Regions from separate parts of the Enterobacter cloacae complex sp. HYC033_NIDB genome, predicted to be linked through region 1. Evidence: predicted binding sites of a transcription regulator. Region 1 holds the regulator's gene; each other region holds the start of a gene.
What was found. Region 1 encodes PurR, which represses purine synthesis genes. Its sites were predicted from a motif close to CANGCAAACGTTTGCNTG; they were not measured.
Positions count from the first base shown of each region.

Region 2: a site for PurR is predicted at 2,991-3,008, ahead of purT (formate-dependent phosphoribosylglycinamide formyltransferase). Genes of this name have one in related genera too.
Region 3: a site for PurR is predicted at 2,353-2,370, ahead of purE (5-(carboxyamino)imidazole ribonucleotide mutase). Genes of this name have one in related genera too.

Region 1 covers NZ_CP115123.1:2,873,511-2,879,404, reverse strand. The annotation lists gene O1721_RS13895 (MFS transporter) at 1-1,007, opposite strand, end outside; gene cydH (cytochrome bd-I oxidase subunit CydH) at 1,169-1,258, opposite strand; gene purR (HTH-type transcriptional repressor PurR) at 1,556-2,581, shown strand; gene punR (DNA-binding transcriptional activator PunR) at 2,599-3,510, opposite strand; gene punC (purine nucleoside transporter PunC) at 3,622-4,821, shown strand; gene cfa (cyclopropane fatty acyl phospholipid synthase) at 5,120-5,894, shown strand, end outside.
Region 2 covers NZ_CP115123.1:3,636,856-3,642,749, forward strand. The annotation lists gene exoX (exodeoxyribonuclease X) at 1-87, shown strand, start outside; gene ptrB (oligopeptidase B) at 69-2,144, opposite strand; gene O1721_RS17530 (tellurite resistance TerB family protein) at 2,220-2,870, opposite strand; gene purT (formate-dependent phosphoribosylglycinamide formyltransferase) at 3,042-4,220, shown strand; gene kdgA (bifunctional 4-hydroxy-2-oxoglutarate aldolase/2-dehydro-3-deoxy-phosphogluconate aldolase) at 4,295-4,936, opposite strand; gene edd (phosphogluconate dehydratase) at 4,976-5,894, opposite strand, start outside.
Region 3 covers NZ_CP115123.1:1,953,413-1,959,306, forward strand. The annotation lists gene mnmH (tRNA 2-selenouridine(34) synthase MnmH) at 1-624, opposite strand, end outside; gene purK (5-(carboxyamino)imidazole ribonucleotide synthase) at 709-1,776, opposite strand; gene purE (5-(carboxyamino)imidazole ribonucleotide mutase) at 1,773-2,282, opposite strand; gene lpxH (UDP-2,3-diacylglucosamine diphosphatase) at 2,402-3,124, opposite strand; gene ppiB (peptidylprolyl isomerase B) at 3,128-3,622, opposite strand; gene cysS (cysteine--tRNA ligase) at 3,798-5,183, shown strand; gene O1721_RS09225 (metal-dependent hydrolase) at 5,275-5,796, opposite strand; gene malI (Mal regulon transcriptional regulator MalI) at 5,870-5,894, opposite strand, start outside.

The DNA.
Region 1 (5,894 bases):
AGGTTAAACGCACCGATATTCACCGACGAAGAGAGCCCCGGCGCTTCGTGCGCAACGCGCATTACACGCATCTGCAACGGTGGCACCACGGCAAAGGTTGCGGCGCCCCACACCACCATGGCAATCGCGGCACCCACTTCGTTACGCGCCAGCCACGGAATCGCCACCATGATGACAATCAGCAGCGTTAAAAAACCTTTCAGTGTTCCACTGACGGAGCGGTCGGCAAATTTCCCGCCGAGATAGTTGCCAATCGAGAACCCGACACCAATCAGCACCAGCATCGCGGTAACAAAGAGTGGCGTTGCGTGGGTAATGTCGTGCAGCACCGGGGAGATATAGGTGTAGAGCGTAAACATCGCCCCGGCCCCCAGTACCGTGGTGAGCAGCGCGGACAACACCTGAGGACGCATCAGCACCGCCAGCTCTTTACGTACTTCCGGACGTTCTCCCGCACTTCCTTTCGGCAGTGAGAAGAACAGCGCAACCATCGCGACCACGCCCAGTCCGGCGGTTGCGAGGAAAGACATACGCCAGCCGATGGCTTCTCCCAGCCAGGTGGCAGCGGGAACGCCGCCGATATTAGCGATGGTGAGGCCCATGAACATAGTGGCTACCGCGCTGGCCTGCTTATGTTTTGGCACCACGCTGGCGGCAACAACCGAGCCCAGTCCGAAGAAGGCGCCATGGTTGAGGCTGGTCAGAATGCGCGAAAGCATCAGAGTGGTGTAATCGGGCGAAATCGCGGAAAGCACATTTCCGAGAGTGAAAATCGCCATCAGGAAAATCAGCGCATTGCGGCGAGCGCGGTGGGAAAGCAGCAGCGTCATCAGCGGCGCGCCCACCATCACGCCAATCGCGTAGGCGCTAATTAACATACCGGCCGCAGGAATTGAGACGTCCACACCCCGGGCGATAACAGGCAATAACCCCATAGGGGAGAATTCAGTGGTGCCAATCCCAAAGGCGCCAATCGCCAGGGCCAGCAGGGGAAAATTGATTTTCATGAAGAGACTCCGGATACCGTGCCATAACCCGGCACAGAACTAAGAAGTCAAAAGCATGACATCAATCACAAAAAATGAGAAGTTAACATTTTGGCAAAAGATTTTTGCCGGAGAGGTAACAATAGCGGCAAGAGAGGGAGAAAGTTCTCCCTCCGCCTGAATCAGTGCAGTGCAGCGGTTAAACCACCGGCAACAATCAGAGCAAGAACAACAATGGTGGTAAACAGCGAAAACTTCAGATCGGTACTCATCAATTTTTCTCCTTTTATTCACCCTACGAAAAGTGAGCTTGCTCATTTTTACACAGTTCAGGTCAAAAATCTTCCAGGATTTAAACGGATATCCACTTTACCTCTTCCCCTTTTCATCAAGATAGGACAAAATTCCACGCTAAATTTATTAGCGTACCGGCCACTGACCCCCTCCTGACGTCCTGTGTCGTTTTCCCGGCGTGTCGCAACTCATGTTTGCGTGATAAGGGTGAGAGAAGGCAAACGTTTACCTTCAATTTTTTCAGGAGCTTAGGATATGGTCTGGAGTGACATTTAATGGCAACAATTAAAGACGTAGCAAAACGCGCAAACGTTTCCACTACAACCGTATCACATGTTATTAACAAAACGCGTTTCGTCGCTGAAGAGACGCGTAATGCCGTCTGGGCGGCAATCAAAGAACTGCACTACTCGCCAAGTGCCGTCGCCCGCAGCCTGAAGGTTAATCACACCAAATCGATTGGCCTGCTGGCCACCAGCAGTGAAGCGGCCTACTTTGCTGAAATCATCGAAGCCGTTGAAAAAAACTGCTTCCAGAAAGGCTATACCCTGATTCTGGGCAACGCGTGGAACAACATTGAAAAACAGCGCGCTTACCTGTCAATGATGGCGCAAAAGCGCGTCGACGGCCTGCTGGTAATGTGTTCTGAATACCCTGAGTCGGTCCTTTCCATGCTGGAAGAGTATCGCCACATTCCGATGGTGGTCATGGACTGGGGCGAAGCGCGCGCAGACTTCACCGACTCCGTTATTGATAACGCCTTTGAAGGCGGCTACATGGCGGGGCGTTATCTGGTAGAACGCGGTCATCGTGAAATTGGCGTGATCCCGGGTCCGCTGGAGCGTAACACCGGAGCTGGCCGTCTGGCCGGTTTCATGAAAGCGATGGAAGAGGCGCTGATCACCGTGCCGGAAAACTGGATTGTTCAGGGCGACTTCGAGCCGGAGTCGGGCTATCGCGCCATGCAGCAGATCGTCTCCCAGCCGCATCGCCCTACCGCGGTGTTCTGCGGCGGCGACATCATGGCGATGGGCGCGCTCTGCGCGGCGGATGAACTCGGCCTGCGCGTCCCGCAGGATATCTCGGTGATCGGCTATGACAACGTGCGCAACGCCCGCTTCTTTACCCCGGCGCTGACCACCATTCACCAGCCGAAAGATTCGCTGGGTGAAACGGCCTTCAACATGCTGCTGGACAGGATCGTCAACAAGCGTGAACAGTCCCAGTCCATTGAAGTTCACCCGCGCCTGATTGAACGCCGTTCCGTTGCGGACGGTCCGTTCCGCGACTACCGTCGTTAATCTCATTACGGGGCCAGCTATGCTGGTTCCCGCAACCACTCCCGGTTCAGCGTTTCGCTGTCGCCCAGATAATCCAGCAGCCAGGCCATGGCGGGCGAGACGTCGTTTTGCTGCCACGTCAGACAGCACGCGGCATCCGGGAAGGGGTTTTCCAGCGTCAAGGCCACCCACTCTCCCGCATCGATGCGCGGGCGCGCAAAATGCACCGGCACCATGCCAACGCACAGCCCCGCGCTCAGACAGGTGGCCGACGACTCCCAGTCCGGCGCGACCACGCGGCGCTGATTATCCAGCAGCCAGGTAATGCGCTTGGGCAGCGAGCGGGAGGTATCTTCCAGCACCAGCGAGGGCCAGTTGCGTAAGGTGTCATCGCTCAGCGGACCTTCCAGCGCCGCCAGCGGGTGATCGCGCGCGACCACGCAGGTCCAGCTCAGCATGCCCATGTCGCGAAACGCGTAGCGCCCCCCAACCGGGATCGCCTGGGTTGCACCAATCGCCATCTCCGCCCTGCCGTCCGCCAGCGCATCCCAGACGCCGTTGAACACTTCCTGCGAAACACGCAGTTCGACGTCGGAAAAATGACGATAGAAATCGACGATCATCTGCCGGGTCCGCTCCGGCTTAACGATGTTATCCACCGCGATAGCGAGATGCCCGCGCCAGCCGTTGGCGATCTGCTGGCACTGCTCACGGGTGATCTGCATTTTTTTGATAACAGACCGCCCTTCCTTCAAAAACCACGCTCCGGCAGGCGTGAGCTCCACGTCGCGATGGCGCCGCTCGAACAGCGGGACCGCCAGCCACGCTTCCAGCTGGCGCACCGTATAGCTGATAGCCGAGGGAACGCGATGCAGCTCCTGGGCGGCACCGGTAAAGCTGCCGTTACGCGCCACGGCATCAACCACTTCAAGGGAATAATCTGACCACATCTTTAGCCTGCAAATTTTTTGAACGCACCCGCCAAATATTAGCGTTTCACAAGCCGCTTTGCACTCCCTACACTCTGCGCCAACGTACACCTGCCTCCTCAGGAGAAAAAAGTGCAACCCAGGAAAGGATTTTTAGTCTGGCTCGGCGGCTTAAGCGTGCTGGGCTTTTTGGCAACCGATATGTATCTGCCCGCGTTCGCCGCGATGCAGGAAGATTTGCAAACCCCTGCCGCCGCCATCAGCGCCAGTTTAAGTTTGTTCCTTGCTGGCTTTGCTTTTGCGCAATTGCTGTGGGGGCCGCTCTCGGATCGTTTTGGCCGTAAGCCCGTCCTGTTGTTGGGGCTGGCGATTTTTGCCGTAGGCTGTCTGGGCATGCTGTGGGTCCGCGATGCCGCCTGGCTGCTGGCGCTGCGCTTTATTCAGGCGGTCGGCGTCTGCGCCGCAGCGGTGACCTGGCAGGCGCTGGTGACCGATTACTACCCCGCCTCGCGCACTAACCGCATATTCGCCACTATTATGCCGCTGGTCGGCCTGTCGCCGGCGCTTGCCCCGTTACTGGGCAGCTGGATCCTGGCGCATTTCGACTGGCAGGCCATTTTCGCCACGCTCTTTGCTATTACGCTGGTCCTGATGCTGCCTGCTTTCGGGCTTAAACCTGCGCATAAAAAAGAGACGCATCCGGACGCAAAGCCCATCACCTTTACCTCTTTACTGCGGTCGAAAGCCTATCGCGGTAACGTGCTGATTTATGCTGCCTGCTCTGCCAGCTTCTTTGCCTGGCTAACCGGTTCGCCGTTCATTCTGCATGACATGGGCTACAGCCCGGCGGCTATCGGCCTGAGCTATGTACCACAGACCATCGCCTTCCTGGTGGGTGGCTATGGCTGTCGCGCCGCGCTGCAAAAATGGGAAGGCCAACAGATGCTGCCCTGGCTGCTGGTGCTGTATGCACTAAGCGTGATTGCGACCTGGGCTGTCGGCTTTATACCCGGCGCCGGGCTTGCAGAAATTTTGATTCCGTTCTGCGTCATGGCGATCGCTAACGGGGCTATCTACCCTATCGTTGTAGCCCAGGCGTTGCGTCCATTCCCGCAGGCGACAGGCCGCGCTGCCGCGCTGCAAAATACCCTGCAACTTGGCCTGTGCTTCCTGGCAAGTCTCGTGGTCTCGGCGTTGATTGCAACCCCGCTGCTCACCACTACCAGCGTGATGCTGGTCACCGTTGCGCTGGCGGGTTTGGGCTATCGCATGCAGTCCTCAGCCCATCGCGAGCAGAGTGAAAACGCGCAGACAGAAACGTCGCACGCCTGATTGCGCGGGAAACTATGTTAAATACCAGTGATTAGGTTGCTAACAATTTTCTGTTGAATCACCAAATTTTGCGGCCTATACTAAATTTGGTTCGATTAAATACGATAAATATTAAGTGTTAACGGGAGCCGGAGCGCTCCCGTTTTACCATGGAAGGCATTTCGGCAAGGGTTATCTCCCTTCCTCTGTTCTACGTCGGATATTAGCCTCGCGGGCATTTACCGTGAGATTTCTCACAAACCAAAAAAGCGTCTACGCTGTTTTAAGGTTCTGATCACAGCAAGGTGATGGAGAAGCTATGAGTTCATCGTGTATAGAAGAAGTCAGCGTTCCGGACGATAACTGGTCCCGGATCGTCAGTGAACTGTTGGGACGTGCGGGCATTACGATTAATGGCTCATCCCCCTCCGATCCCCAGATAAAGCATCCCGATTTTTTCAAACGCGTGTTACAGGAGGGGTCGTTAGGGCTGGGTGAAAGCTATATGGACGGCTGGTGGGAGTGTGAGCGGCTGGATATGTTCTTCTCCAGCGTATTACGCGCCGGTCTTGAAAAACAGCTCCCTCGTCATTTCAAAGATACCTTACGCATTGCCTCCGCCCGCCTGTTCAATCTGCAAAGTAAAAAACGGGCGTGGATCGTCGGTAAAGAGCATTACGACCTGGGCAACGATCTGTTCAGCCGTATGCTCGATCCTTTAATGCAGTACTCCTGCGGATACTGGAAAAAAGCGACGACCCTGGAAGAGGCGCAGCAGGACAAGCTGCAACTGATCTGCGATAAATTGCAGTTACAGCCCGGTATGCGTGTGCTGGACATCGGCTGTGGCTGGGGTGGTCTTGCCTGGTTTATGGCGAAAAATTACGGCGTCAGCGTAGTCGGCGTCACGATTTCCGCTGAACAGCAGAAGATGGCGCAGGAACGCTGTCTGGGTCTGGATGTTGATATTCGGCTTCAGGACTACCGCGACCTGAACGAGCAGTTCGATCGCATTGTTTCCGTAGGTATGTTCGAGCACGTGGGGCCGAAGAACTACAAGACTTACTTCGAGGTCGCCGATCGTAACCTGAAGC
Region 2 (5,894 bases), 760 kb from region 1:
GGCTATCTGCGCTGGCTGTACAACAACCTCGACAGAATGAGCCCGGAACTGCGCCTGACGCTGAAGCATTATTTAGGCGAAGCCTGAGTCCCCGCCCGGCCTGGCAGCGTATCCTGCGCCAGGCCAATCAAAAAGGCGTACTCCAGCGCCACCCCTTCATAGGATTTAAATCGCCCTGATTTCCCTCCGTGCCCCGAGTCCATATCGGTACACAGCAGCAGCAAATTATCGTCAGTTTTCAGCTCACGCAACTTCGCCACCCATTTCGCGGGCTCCCAGTACTGTACCTGGGAATCGTGCAGGCCGGTGGTCACCAGCATATGCGGATAGGCTTTCGCCTCGACGTTATCGTACGGGCTGTACTCTTTCATGTAGCGATAATAGGTTTCATCCTGCGGGTTCCCCCACTCCTCAAACTCCCCGGTGGTCAGCGGAATGGACTCATCCAGCATGGTCGTCACCACGTCCACAAACGGCACCTGGGCGATAACGCCTTTAAACAGTTCAGGCCGCTGGTTGATCACGGCGCCCATAAGCATGCCCCCGGCGCTGCCCCCCATGCCAAAGCAGAGCTGCGGATCGCCATAACCCTGCGCGATCAGCGCATCGCAAACATCAAGGTAGTCATTAAAGGTATTTTTCTTTTTGAGAAATTTTCCGTCTTCATACCAGTGCTGACCCAGCTCGCCGCCGCCGCGAATATGGGCAATCGCATAAACAAAACCGCGGTCGAGCAGGCTCAGCCTGCTGCTGCTGAAATCGGCGTCCATGCTGGATCCATAGGAGCCATAGCCATAGACGAGGATGGGTTTTTTACCTTTGTTGAAGTGCGCCTTGTGATAGACGAGCGACACTGGGACTTCAACGCCGTCGCGTGCGGTCACCCACAGGCGCTCACTGCGATAATTTTCCGACTCAAAACCCCGGACCTCAGCCTGTTTAATCACCTGACGCTGCCCGGTGTCCATATCCAGTTCAAACAACGTATCCGGGGTGGTCATCGACGAATAGCCGTACCGCAGGCGGGACGATTCCGGTTCCGGGTTAAAGCCGATCCACGTTACGTAAGCCGGGTCATCGAACGCAATGCCCACCACTTCGCGGGTTTTGCGGTTGATTTGGCGGATACTGGTCAGTCCGCGCTGACGCTCTTCCACCACCAGCCAGTCGGTAAACAGGGTGAACCCCTCCAGCATCACCTGATCGCGCGCGGGAATTAACACTTCCCATTTGCGTTCATCGCGCACTTTGGTTTTATAAAGGCCAAAGTTTTTGCCCTCGCGGTTCGAACGCAGGTAAAAGCTGTGCTGGAAGTGATCCAGGCTGTACTCATGATCTTTACGGCGCGGCAGGAAGCACAGAGGCTGCGCATCCGGCAGCTCTGCATCCAGCAGCAGCACTTCTGAGGTGGTGGCGCTGGAGAGGAAAATGATCACGTAGTGGCGAGACGACGTTTTGTGCAGGCTGACATAGAACGTCTCGTCTTTTTCCTCATACACCAGTTCATCGTCGGCGGAATCGGTCCCCACCGTATGACGCCAGACCTGATAAGGCAGCAGCGTTGAGACATGCTTTTTAACGTAGTAGACCGTTTCTGAATCGTTACCCCAGACGAAATCGGGGGAGACATTATCCAGCATTTCGGGATACCAGTTTCCCGTTTCAAGATTGCGGAAACGCAAACCGTACTGGCGGCGGGAAAGGTAATCCTCAGCCAGCGCCATAATGGCGTTATCGGGGGAAATGGACATGCCGCCCAGCGTATAAAACTCACTGTGGGCAGCACGTTTGTTGGCATCCAGCAGGATCTCCCATTCATCCCACTCGGCGCTCAGCACAGACTGGCGCTGGTAGATGGGATATTCGTTTCCCGGCTCATAAATATGGCGATAGCGATAACCGTTCTTGCACCACGGGGCAGAGACATCACGCTGGGGGATACGCTGCACCATTTCCTTCAGAAGTTGATCCTGAAGCGCCTGCTGGCTGGCCATGACCTGGCGGCCATAGTCGTTTTCCTCGTGCAGATAGTCCAGCACCTCTGGCCGGGAACGAGAATCGTCCCGCAGCCAGTAGTAGTTATCTATACGCGTATCGCCATGCGTGGTGATCGCATAAGGAGTACGTCGGGCTTTTGGAGGCATGGCATTCTTACTTTTTCGTTTTACATCCTATAAGGTTGGCAAAACACGCGTATGATGCAAGCGAAACATGGCCTTCTAGCCCACGAGGGTCTGCTTCTGCTGCTGAATATCCTGCTCAATTCCCTCACGAACGTCCTGTGGGATCTTCAGCGCATCGCCCAGGGCGTTCAGGTAGCTGCGCTCCATAAAGTGATCGATATCGATGGCGGCACAGCTCAGAAAATAGAGTTCCAGCGCCTCTTCTTCGTTTTTCACGCTTTGCGCCAGACGCTGCGGATCAAGCGGCTGTTCGATGGCCTGCGCCACCAGCGCCCTGCCCTGTTCCTCAACGCCCGCTTCCCGCATCTGCTGTTCAATTGCGGCACGTTCACTGGCATCAATATGCCCGTCGCTCTTGGCCGCAAAGACCAGGGCGAGGATCAACCGCTCGGTGCGTAAATCTAACGGCGATACCTGCTTCCCGTACTGCGGTTCATCCTGATGCGCGCTGCGCACCTTGTCTTTGTATTTGTTCCATAAGACGGAGCCTGCAATAGCCCCTCCGCCCGCCAGCAGCGCGCCGGTACCATATTTGGTAAGCAGTTTCCGCGATGATTTATTGGCAACCAGCAAACCGGCCAGCCCGCCGAGCGCACCCGGCACCAGCAGCTTGCTCAGACCCTGCTCGCCGGACGACGAGCCTTTTTGTCCCAACAGGGATTGCAGTTGATTCATCCAGCCTGACATATTTTTCCTCACGTAACAGTGCGTAACCTTCACAGCCTAAGCGAGCGGGTGTCAGGAAATGTCTGTCAGTACTAAAGAAGCGCAAATTTCCCTGCTGTCCGGTTATCCCCATACAAGACAGACGCAAACGTTTTCGTTTATACTGCCCGCATCTTTTTCAGGGGGATTTTTATGACTCGTTTAGGAACCGCGCTGCGTCCCGCCGCGACGCGCGTCATGCTGTTGGGATCGGGTGAACTGGGTAAAGAAGTGGCCATTGAATGCCAGCGTTTAGGTGTGGAAGTGATTGCGGTGGACCGTTACGCGAATGCGCCCGCCATGCACGTCGCGCATCGCTCGCACGTCATCGATATGCTTGACGGTAATGCGCTGCGGGGGTTAATTGCCGACGAAAAACCGGATTTCGTGGTACCTGAAATTGAGGCCATTGCCACTGAGATGTTGATTGCCCTTGAACAGGAAGGCCAGCGCGTGGTGCCCTGCGCCACTGCGGCAAAACTGACCATGAACCGGGAAGGCATTCGTCGCCTGGCGGCAGAAGAATTACAGCTCCCGACCTCCAGCTACCGTTTTGCCGGGGATAAAGCTGCGTTTCTCCAGGCCGTAGAGGAGATTGGCTACCCGTGCATCATTAAGCCGGTAATGAGCTCCTCCGGCAAAGGGCAGAGCTTTATCCGCGACAGCAGCACGCTGGACAACGCCTGGGACTATGCCCAGCAGGGCGGCCGAGCCGGGGCCGGGCGCGTCATCGTGGAAGGCGTGGTGAAGTTTGATTTTGAAATTACCCTGCTCACCGTCAGCGCCGTGGATGGCGTTTATTTCTGCGACCCGATTGGTCATCGGCAGGAAGACGGCGATTATCGCGAATCCTGGCAGCCGCAGCAGATGAGCGCGCTGGCGCTGGCACGCGCACAGGAGATCGCCCGCAAGACGGTGCTGGCGCTGGGCGGCTACGGCCTGTTCGGCGTGGAATTGTTTGTTTGCGGCGACGAGGTGATCTTCAGCGAAGTCTCCCCTCGTCCGCACGATACCGGGATGGTTACGCTGATTTCACAGGATCTCTCTGAGTTCGCGCTGCATGTACGCGCTTTCCTCGGTCTGCCGGTTGGCGGCATCCGTCAGTACGGCCCGGCAGCCTCGGCGGTGATCCTGCCGCAGCTGACCAGCCAGAATGTCACCTTTGATAACGTCGAAGGTGCGGTTGGCGCAGGCTTGCAGGTCCGGCTGTTCGGCAAACCGGAGATCGACGGAAGCCGTCGTCTGGGCGTGGCATTAGCGACCGGGAAAAATGTGGACGAAGCCGTCGCGAGAGCAAAAAGAGCGGCTGCGAACGTCAGCGTAGCAGGATAAAAAAACGGGCCGAAAGGCCCGTTTTAACTGTCTGGCTGGCCGGGTTAGGCGCAGCCGACACCCGGCAAACAAACTTACTGTTTCGCGCCTTCTACCGCTTCGCGAGCCAGTTTAGTGATGCGATCCCAGTCGCCTGCTTCCAGCGCATCCGCCGGAACCAGCCAGGAGCCGCCGATGCACAGCACGCTTTTCAGCGCCAGATAGTCACGGTAGTTGGCCGGAGAGATGCCGCCCGTTGGGCAGAAACGCACCTGGGAGAATGGGCCCGCAATGGCCTGCAACGCTTTGGTGCCGCCGTTCGCTTCAGCCGGGAAGAATTTGAACTCTTTCAGGCCGTAGTCCATGCCCAGCATCAGTTCAGAAACGGTGCTGATACCCGGGATCAGCGGAATAGAACCTTCGGTTGCGGCTTTCAGTAGCGGCTCAGTCAGCCCCGGGCTGATGGCAAACTGTGCGCCCGCTTCGGTCACTTCCGCCAGCTGCTGCGCATTCAGAACCGTACCGGCACCAATGATCGCTTCCGGCACTTCTTTGGCGATAGCACGGATCGCATCCATCGCACAGGCGGTACGCAGGGTCACTTCCAGAACACGAACGCCACCCGCAACCAGCGCCTTCGCCATTGGGACAGCGTGCTCCAGTTTGTTTACCACAATAACCGGCACGACAGGGCCAGTGGTCAGGATTGCTTCTGCACTTGTTTTCCAGTTTTTCATCAGAGTTTTCTCTCGCCAGATCGTTAAAATCAAGTCGTCTTAAAACGTAATACAGGTTGCGCCCTGCTCCGCACCGGAGAGTTTCTCACGCAACGCACCAAACATTTCGCGTCCGGTACCCACGCGTGACGCGCTCAGGTCAGGAATATGTGGCTGACGCGCCGCCAGCTCTGCTTCATCCACCAGCAGGGTTAACTCGCCTGTCTGACCGTTAACGCGGATCATGTCACCATCACGCACTTTCGCCAGCAGGCCGCCGTCGTAGGCTTCCGGGGTGACATGAATCGCTGAAGGCACTTTACCGGATGCCCCCGAGAGGCGTCCATCGGTTACCAGCGCAATTTTGAAACGGCGGTCCAATAATACACCAAGCGGCGGCATAAGTTTATGTAATTCTGGCATCCCGTTCGCTTTTGGTCCCTGATGACGCACCACGACCACGCAGTCTTTATCAAGCAGACCCGCGTCAAAGGCAGGTAAAACGTCGTGCTGGCTTTCAAACACCACCGCCGGGGCTTCGATAACCTGATTCTCTTCCGGCACGGCAGAGGTTTTCATCACGGCACGTCCAAGGTTACCGCTCAGCACTTTGGTGCCGCCGTGAGGAGAGAACGGCTGTTCGAAGGTTGCGATAACCTGAGGATCGAGCGAGTCGCTCGCCCCTTCGCGCCAGTCCAGCTCACCGTTGTTCAGCCAGGGTTCAAGGGTATAGCGATGCAGACCAAAGCCCGCCACCGTGTTGACATCCTCATGCAGCAGGCCGCCTTTCAGCAGCTCGCGCATCAGCACCGGCACGCCGCCCGCGGCCTGGAAGTGGTTGATGTCCGCCGGACCGTTCGGGTACAGACGCGCCATCAGCGGTACCACGGAGGAGATATCGGAGAAGTCATCCCAGTTGATCAGAATGCCCGCCGCGCGCGCCATCGCGACAAGGTGCATGGTATGGTTGGTTGAACCG
Region 3 (5,894 bases), 920 kb from region 1:
TTCAAGCACCCAGCGCGCGGCGTCTTTTTTCAATAGCTCAACCGCAAGGTGATTCTCGAAGCTCGCCTGAGAAAGCTGCGGGGTGAGCGTGCGACCAAACGACGAGCCGCGATGGTGCGCCAGCCCTTCCAGATCGATGCCCTGTGCATGCTGCTTCACCAGCAGCGTTTTACCGTTACCGGTACAGCCGCCGATAAGCACCATCGGCTTTTGTGACTGCTCAATGGTCACCTGAATCGCCGTCTGACGCAGGGCCTTATAGCCGCCGCGGATCAGCGGGTAGTCGATGCCCGCCTCTTTCAGCCAGGCCTGGGAGATGTGTGAGCGCTGGCCACCGCGCGCGCAGCAAAGGTAGCCCTCAGGATGGGCAAGGCTGGCTTCCCGCCAGGCGCTGATGCGCGCCTCGCGCGTCTCGCCGTTGACCAGGCTATGGCCGAGCGCCAGCGCGGCGTCCGGACCCTGGCGTTTATAGCAGGTGCCGACGGCGGCACGCTCGTCGTCGTTCATTAAGGGCAGGTTGAGTGCGGCGGGCATCGCACCCTGGGCAAATTCGATCGGCGCGCGAACGTCGATTAAAGGGGTATCGGACGCGAGGATCGCGCGATAGTCCGTTCCATCGTTCATGGTGGTTCCAGAAGAAAACTGAGCAGCAATGGGCGGGGATTGTACGCCGGGGAAGGGGAAGGTCAACTCCCCGGCGAGGGATACTTACTTCAGTTTTGACTGCGCCCAGACAATACCGCTCGCATATTCTGGCGGCAGCAGGGGAACAATCGCTTCCAGCGTGGCGCTCAGGCGGTCCGTGTCGGTATCGTTCAGGTTCAGATGGCCGACCTTACGCCCCGGACGCACCTCTTTGTCGTACCAGTGCAGGTGCACCAGCGGCAGCTTCAGCCAGTTGTAGTTCAGATCGGTACCGATCAGGTTGATCATCACCGACGGGCTGGTCACCACCGGCTGCGGCAGCGGCAGATCGGTGATGGCGCGCAGGTGCAGCTCGAACTGGCTGATGGAGGCGCCGTTTTGCGTCCAGTGGCCGCTGTTGTGCACGCGCGGCGCAAGTTCGTTGATCAGCAGACCCGACGGCGTGACGAAACACTCCATCGCCATCACGCCCACATAGCCCAGCTCATGCATAATAGCAGAGAGCATCTCTTCCGCCTGCGCCTGCTGGTCAGCATTGGCCTGCGGGAAGGCGACGCTGGTGCGCAGAATCCCGTCCTGATGCAGGTTATGCGTTAGCGGGTAAAAAACGGTGTGCCCGTCATGCCCGCGCGCGCCAACCAGCGACACTTCACCGCTAAAGTTAATGCCCTGCTCAACAATGCACTCGCCGTAGCAGTCGTCCGGCAGCTCGGCGGTGTCGTTCGCGCGCAGGCGCCACTGCCCGCGGCCGTCGTAGCCGCCGACGCGACGCTTCACAATCGCCAGGTCTCCCAGCATCGCAAACACGTCATCCCACTCGCGCTTATCGGAAAGCAGCTGCCACGGCGCGGTCGCGAGGCCGAGCTTGTCGAAAAGCTGTTTTTGCGTGAGACGGTCGGCAATGATCGGGAAGACGTCGCGGTTCACAAAGGCGTTATGGCGCGCCAGCTCGCGGGTCAGGGCGGTTTCCGGCCAGCGTTCAATTTCGGCGGTGATCACGCTCTGATGGAACGGCACGGCTTCCGGCTCGGCATCCAGCCCGACGGGCCAGACGGCAATACCCAGCGGCTCACCGGCCTGACGCAGCATCCGGCCAAGCTGACCATTACCAAGAACGCAAACCTGCTTCATGCTGCACCCCGCGGATCCGGGTTATCCAGCACCTCATCGGTCTGGGCTTTACGCCACTCCGCCAGACGCTGATGCAACTCTTTATCATGCGTCGCCAGGATCTGCGCGGCCAGCAGGGCGGCATTTGCCGCACCTGCTTTACCAATCGCCAGGGTACCGACAGGAATACCGCGCGGCATCTGGACAATAGAGTAAAGGCTATCCACCCCGCTTAACGCGGCGCTTTGCACGGGAACACCCAGTACCGGCACCAGCGTTTTGGCGGCAATCATGCCCGGCAGATGTGCTGCGCCGCCCGCACCGGCAATGATCACCTCGTAACCGTTCTCTTCGGCGCTTTCGGCGAAGCTGAACAGTTTATCCGGCGTACGGTGCGCGGAAACCACTTCGACGTGGTGCGGAACATTCAGGATTTCAAAGATTTCGGCGGCGAACTGCATGGTAGCCCAGTCGCTTTTGGACCCCATCACGATGGCGACACGCGCCGGATTATTGCGGGAAGACATGCGTCTTAAAACTCCTGTGGTGCGGAACACACTGCTTTCGAGGGCACAGAGAATAGCATGTAATACCGGCAAGGAAAACGGTTGCGTGGTCGGGAAATGAGCGAAAAGACGGGGAGGCGTTAAAACGGGAAGGCGATCAGTTCGACACCTTCCGGCGTAACTTTGACCATCGATCCTTCGCTGTGCCAGGCGCCTAAAACCACGCGATGGGCGGGCTCGCCGTTGGCGATAAGGGAATGCACATCGGGACGATGGGTATGGCCGTGGATCAGCCACTGAACGCGATGCTTCTCCATCACCTTCACCACCGCCTGCGGATTGACGTCCATGATGGTCATCGATTTGCTGCTGTTGGCGGCCTTGCTGCCCGCGCGCATTCTGGCGGCGATGCGGTTGCGGATAAACAGCGGCAGGGCGAGGAACACTTTCTGGATCCACGGGGTGTGAACTTTGGCGCGAAACGCCAGGTAGCCGGTATCGTCAGTGCAGAGCGTGTCGCCGTGCATGATCAGAATATTGCGGCCATAGAGGTTGAGCACCTGCTCTTCCGGCAGCAGCGTCATACCGCTCTCGCGGGCGTAGCGCTGGCCGATCAGGAAATCACGGTTGCCGTGAATGAAATAGCAGGGGACGCCGGAATCCACCAGTGCTTTAATGGCCGCCGCCATCTCACGGTGCAGCGGGTTCGGATCGTCGTCGCCAATCCAGGCCTCAAACAGGTCGCCCAGAATGTACAGCGCGTCGGCGCTTTTCGCTTCACCGCGTAAAAAACGCAGAAAACCGGCGGTTATCGCCGGTTCTTCTGTTTGCAGATGCAGATCCGCAATAAAGAGTGTCGCCACGAATTACTCGCTGACGGTCACGCTTGTGATCACAACGTCTTCTTTAGGAACGTCCTGGTGCATACCGCTGCGGCCAGTAGAAACGGCTTTGATCTTGTCGACCACGTCCATCCCTTCAACCACTTCTGCGAATACGCAGTAGCCCCAGCCTTGCAGACTTTCGCCAGAGAAGTTCAGGAAGTCGTTGTCCGCTACGTTGATGAAGAACTGTGCGGTCGCAGAGTGTGGCGCCTGAGTACGGGCCATTGCCAGCGTACCACGGGTGTTTTTCAGGCCGTTGTTCGCTTCGTTTTTGATCGCTTCTTTCGTCTCTTTCTGGCGCATGCCAGGCTCGAAACCGCCGCCCTGGATCATAAAGCCGTTGATCACACGGTGGAAAATAGTGTTGTTGTAGAAACCTTCGCGGCAGTAGTCCAGGAAGTTTTTAACTGTTTCAGGCGCTTTGTCATCAAAGGTTTTGATTACGATATCGCCATGATTAGTGTGGAAAGTAACCATTTTTGCATCCTGTTCCGTTATTGTGGTGCGTCGACCCGTGCTCGGGTCACATATAGGGGCTTGTTATAGCATAACCACAGGACACGATCACCTTGCATTGTGTGCTGACCGTACTCCGAATTATGGGTATTATAAGGAACAAACAATCCACACACGTGTTTACATGGAATCTTCGATGTTAAAAATCTTTAATACAATGACGCGCCAAAAAGAGGAATTTAAACCTATCCATGCCGGGGAAGTCGGCATGTACGTGTGTGGTATTACGGTTTACGATCTCTGTCATATCGGCCATGGCCGTACCTTTGTCGCGTTCGACGTGGTGTCACGCTACCTGCGCTTCCTGGGCTACAACCTGAAGTACGTGCGCAATATCACCGACATCGACGACAAAATCATTAAACGTGCTAATGAAAATGGCGAAAGCTTTGTCGCGCTGGTGGATCGCATGATCGCCGAAATGCACAAGGATTTTGATGCCTTAAATATTCTGCGCCCGGACAGCGAGCCGCGTGCGACCCACCATATCCATGAAATCATTGATATCACCCAAACGCTGATCGAGCGTGGTCACGCCTATGTGGCGGACAACGGTGACGTGATGTTCTCGGTGCCGACGGACCCAACCTACGGTGCGCTTTCCCGCCAGGATCTGGACCAGCTCCAGGCCGGTGCGCGCGTGGACGTGGTGGACGTGAAGCGTAATCCGATGGACTTCGTGCTGTGGAAGATGTCCAAAGCGGGCGAACCGAGCTGGCCATCCCCGTGGGGCGAAGGGCGTCCGGGCTGGCACATTGAATGTTCCGCGATGAACTGCAAACAGCTGGGCAACCATTTCGACATCCACGGCGGCGGTTCGGATCTGATGTTCCCGCACCACGAAAACGAAATCGCGCAGTCCACCTGCGCTCACGGCGGCGAGTACGTGAACTACTGGATGCACTCCGGGATGGTGATGGTTGACCGCGAGAAGATGTCGAAATCGCTGGGCAACTTCTTTACCGTGCGCGACGTGCTGAAGTATTACGACGCGGAAACCGTGCGCTACTTCCTGATGTCCGGCCACTATCGCAGCCAGCTGAACTACAGCGAAGAGAACCTGAAGCAGGCGCGCGCTGCGCTGGAGCGTCTGTATACCGCACTGCGCGGCACCGATAAATCGGTTCCGGCCGCAGGCGGTGAGGCGTTCGAAGCCCGCTTTGTTGAGGTGATGAACGACGACTTCAACACCCCGGAAGCCTACTCCGTGCTGTTCGACATGGCGCGTGAGGTGAACCGCCTGAAGTCAGAAGATATGGCGGCGGCCAATGCGCTGGCGTCTCATCTGCGTAAGCTCTCTTCCGTGCTCGGCTTGCTGGAGCAGGAGCCGGACCTGTTCCTGCAAAGCGGCGCGCAGGCGGACGACGGTGAAGTGGCGGAAATTGAAGCACTGATCAAAGCGCGTCTCGAAGCGCGTCAGGCGAAAGACTGGGCGGCGGCGGATGCGGCGCGTAACCGTCTGACCGAGATGGGCATTATTCTGGAAGATGGCCCGCAGGGAACCACCTGGCGTCGTAAGTAGGTCCGTAACGCCCGGTGGCGCTAACGCTTACCGGGCCTACAAAATCACGACCGTAGGCCGGGTAAGGCGTAGCCGCCACCCGGCTTTTCTTTTACCTCCGCCTCCACCACAGCAACCCCATCAGCACCATCCCCGGCAGCCACACCCACAGCAGTTCTGAAATGATTACCTGATGCCCGTACGGCGTGGTGTAGCGTGACAGCGCAAACGGCGCGACCTTGATCACCTGCCACGGCGCAAAGAAGCGTTCATCAGACCATGGCCACAGCCAGCCGACGCCTTTCCCGCCTGTCGTTATTGAATCCAGCAGGCTGTGCGACAGCAATGACACGGTTAAAAACAGCCAGCAGCGCGTCAGGCTGGCCCTGAACCAACGTCGGCCTGCCAGCACGCAGAGTATCGGCACCACCAGGGCAAACAGTAGCGAATGAGTGAAACCGCGGTGGCCGAAAATATTCCCGTAGGCGACACCGAATTTAAACGCCAGTACGTCGGCATCGGGCAGCATGGCGAGGACGATCCCGGCAAACAGCAGGCGGGGTGGGATGACTTTGGTTCCGAGCCCTAAGCCCAGACACAGAGGTACGGCAGCGTGGGTGATAATGGTAGGCATTGCATTTATCCATGGCAAATCATGGGAATATAGCAGCAGATCCGCCGCAGCAAACCTGTGCTAAATTCTGATTTTACGCCGATTCCCGCGCGATAAGC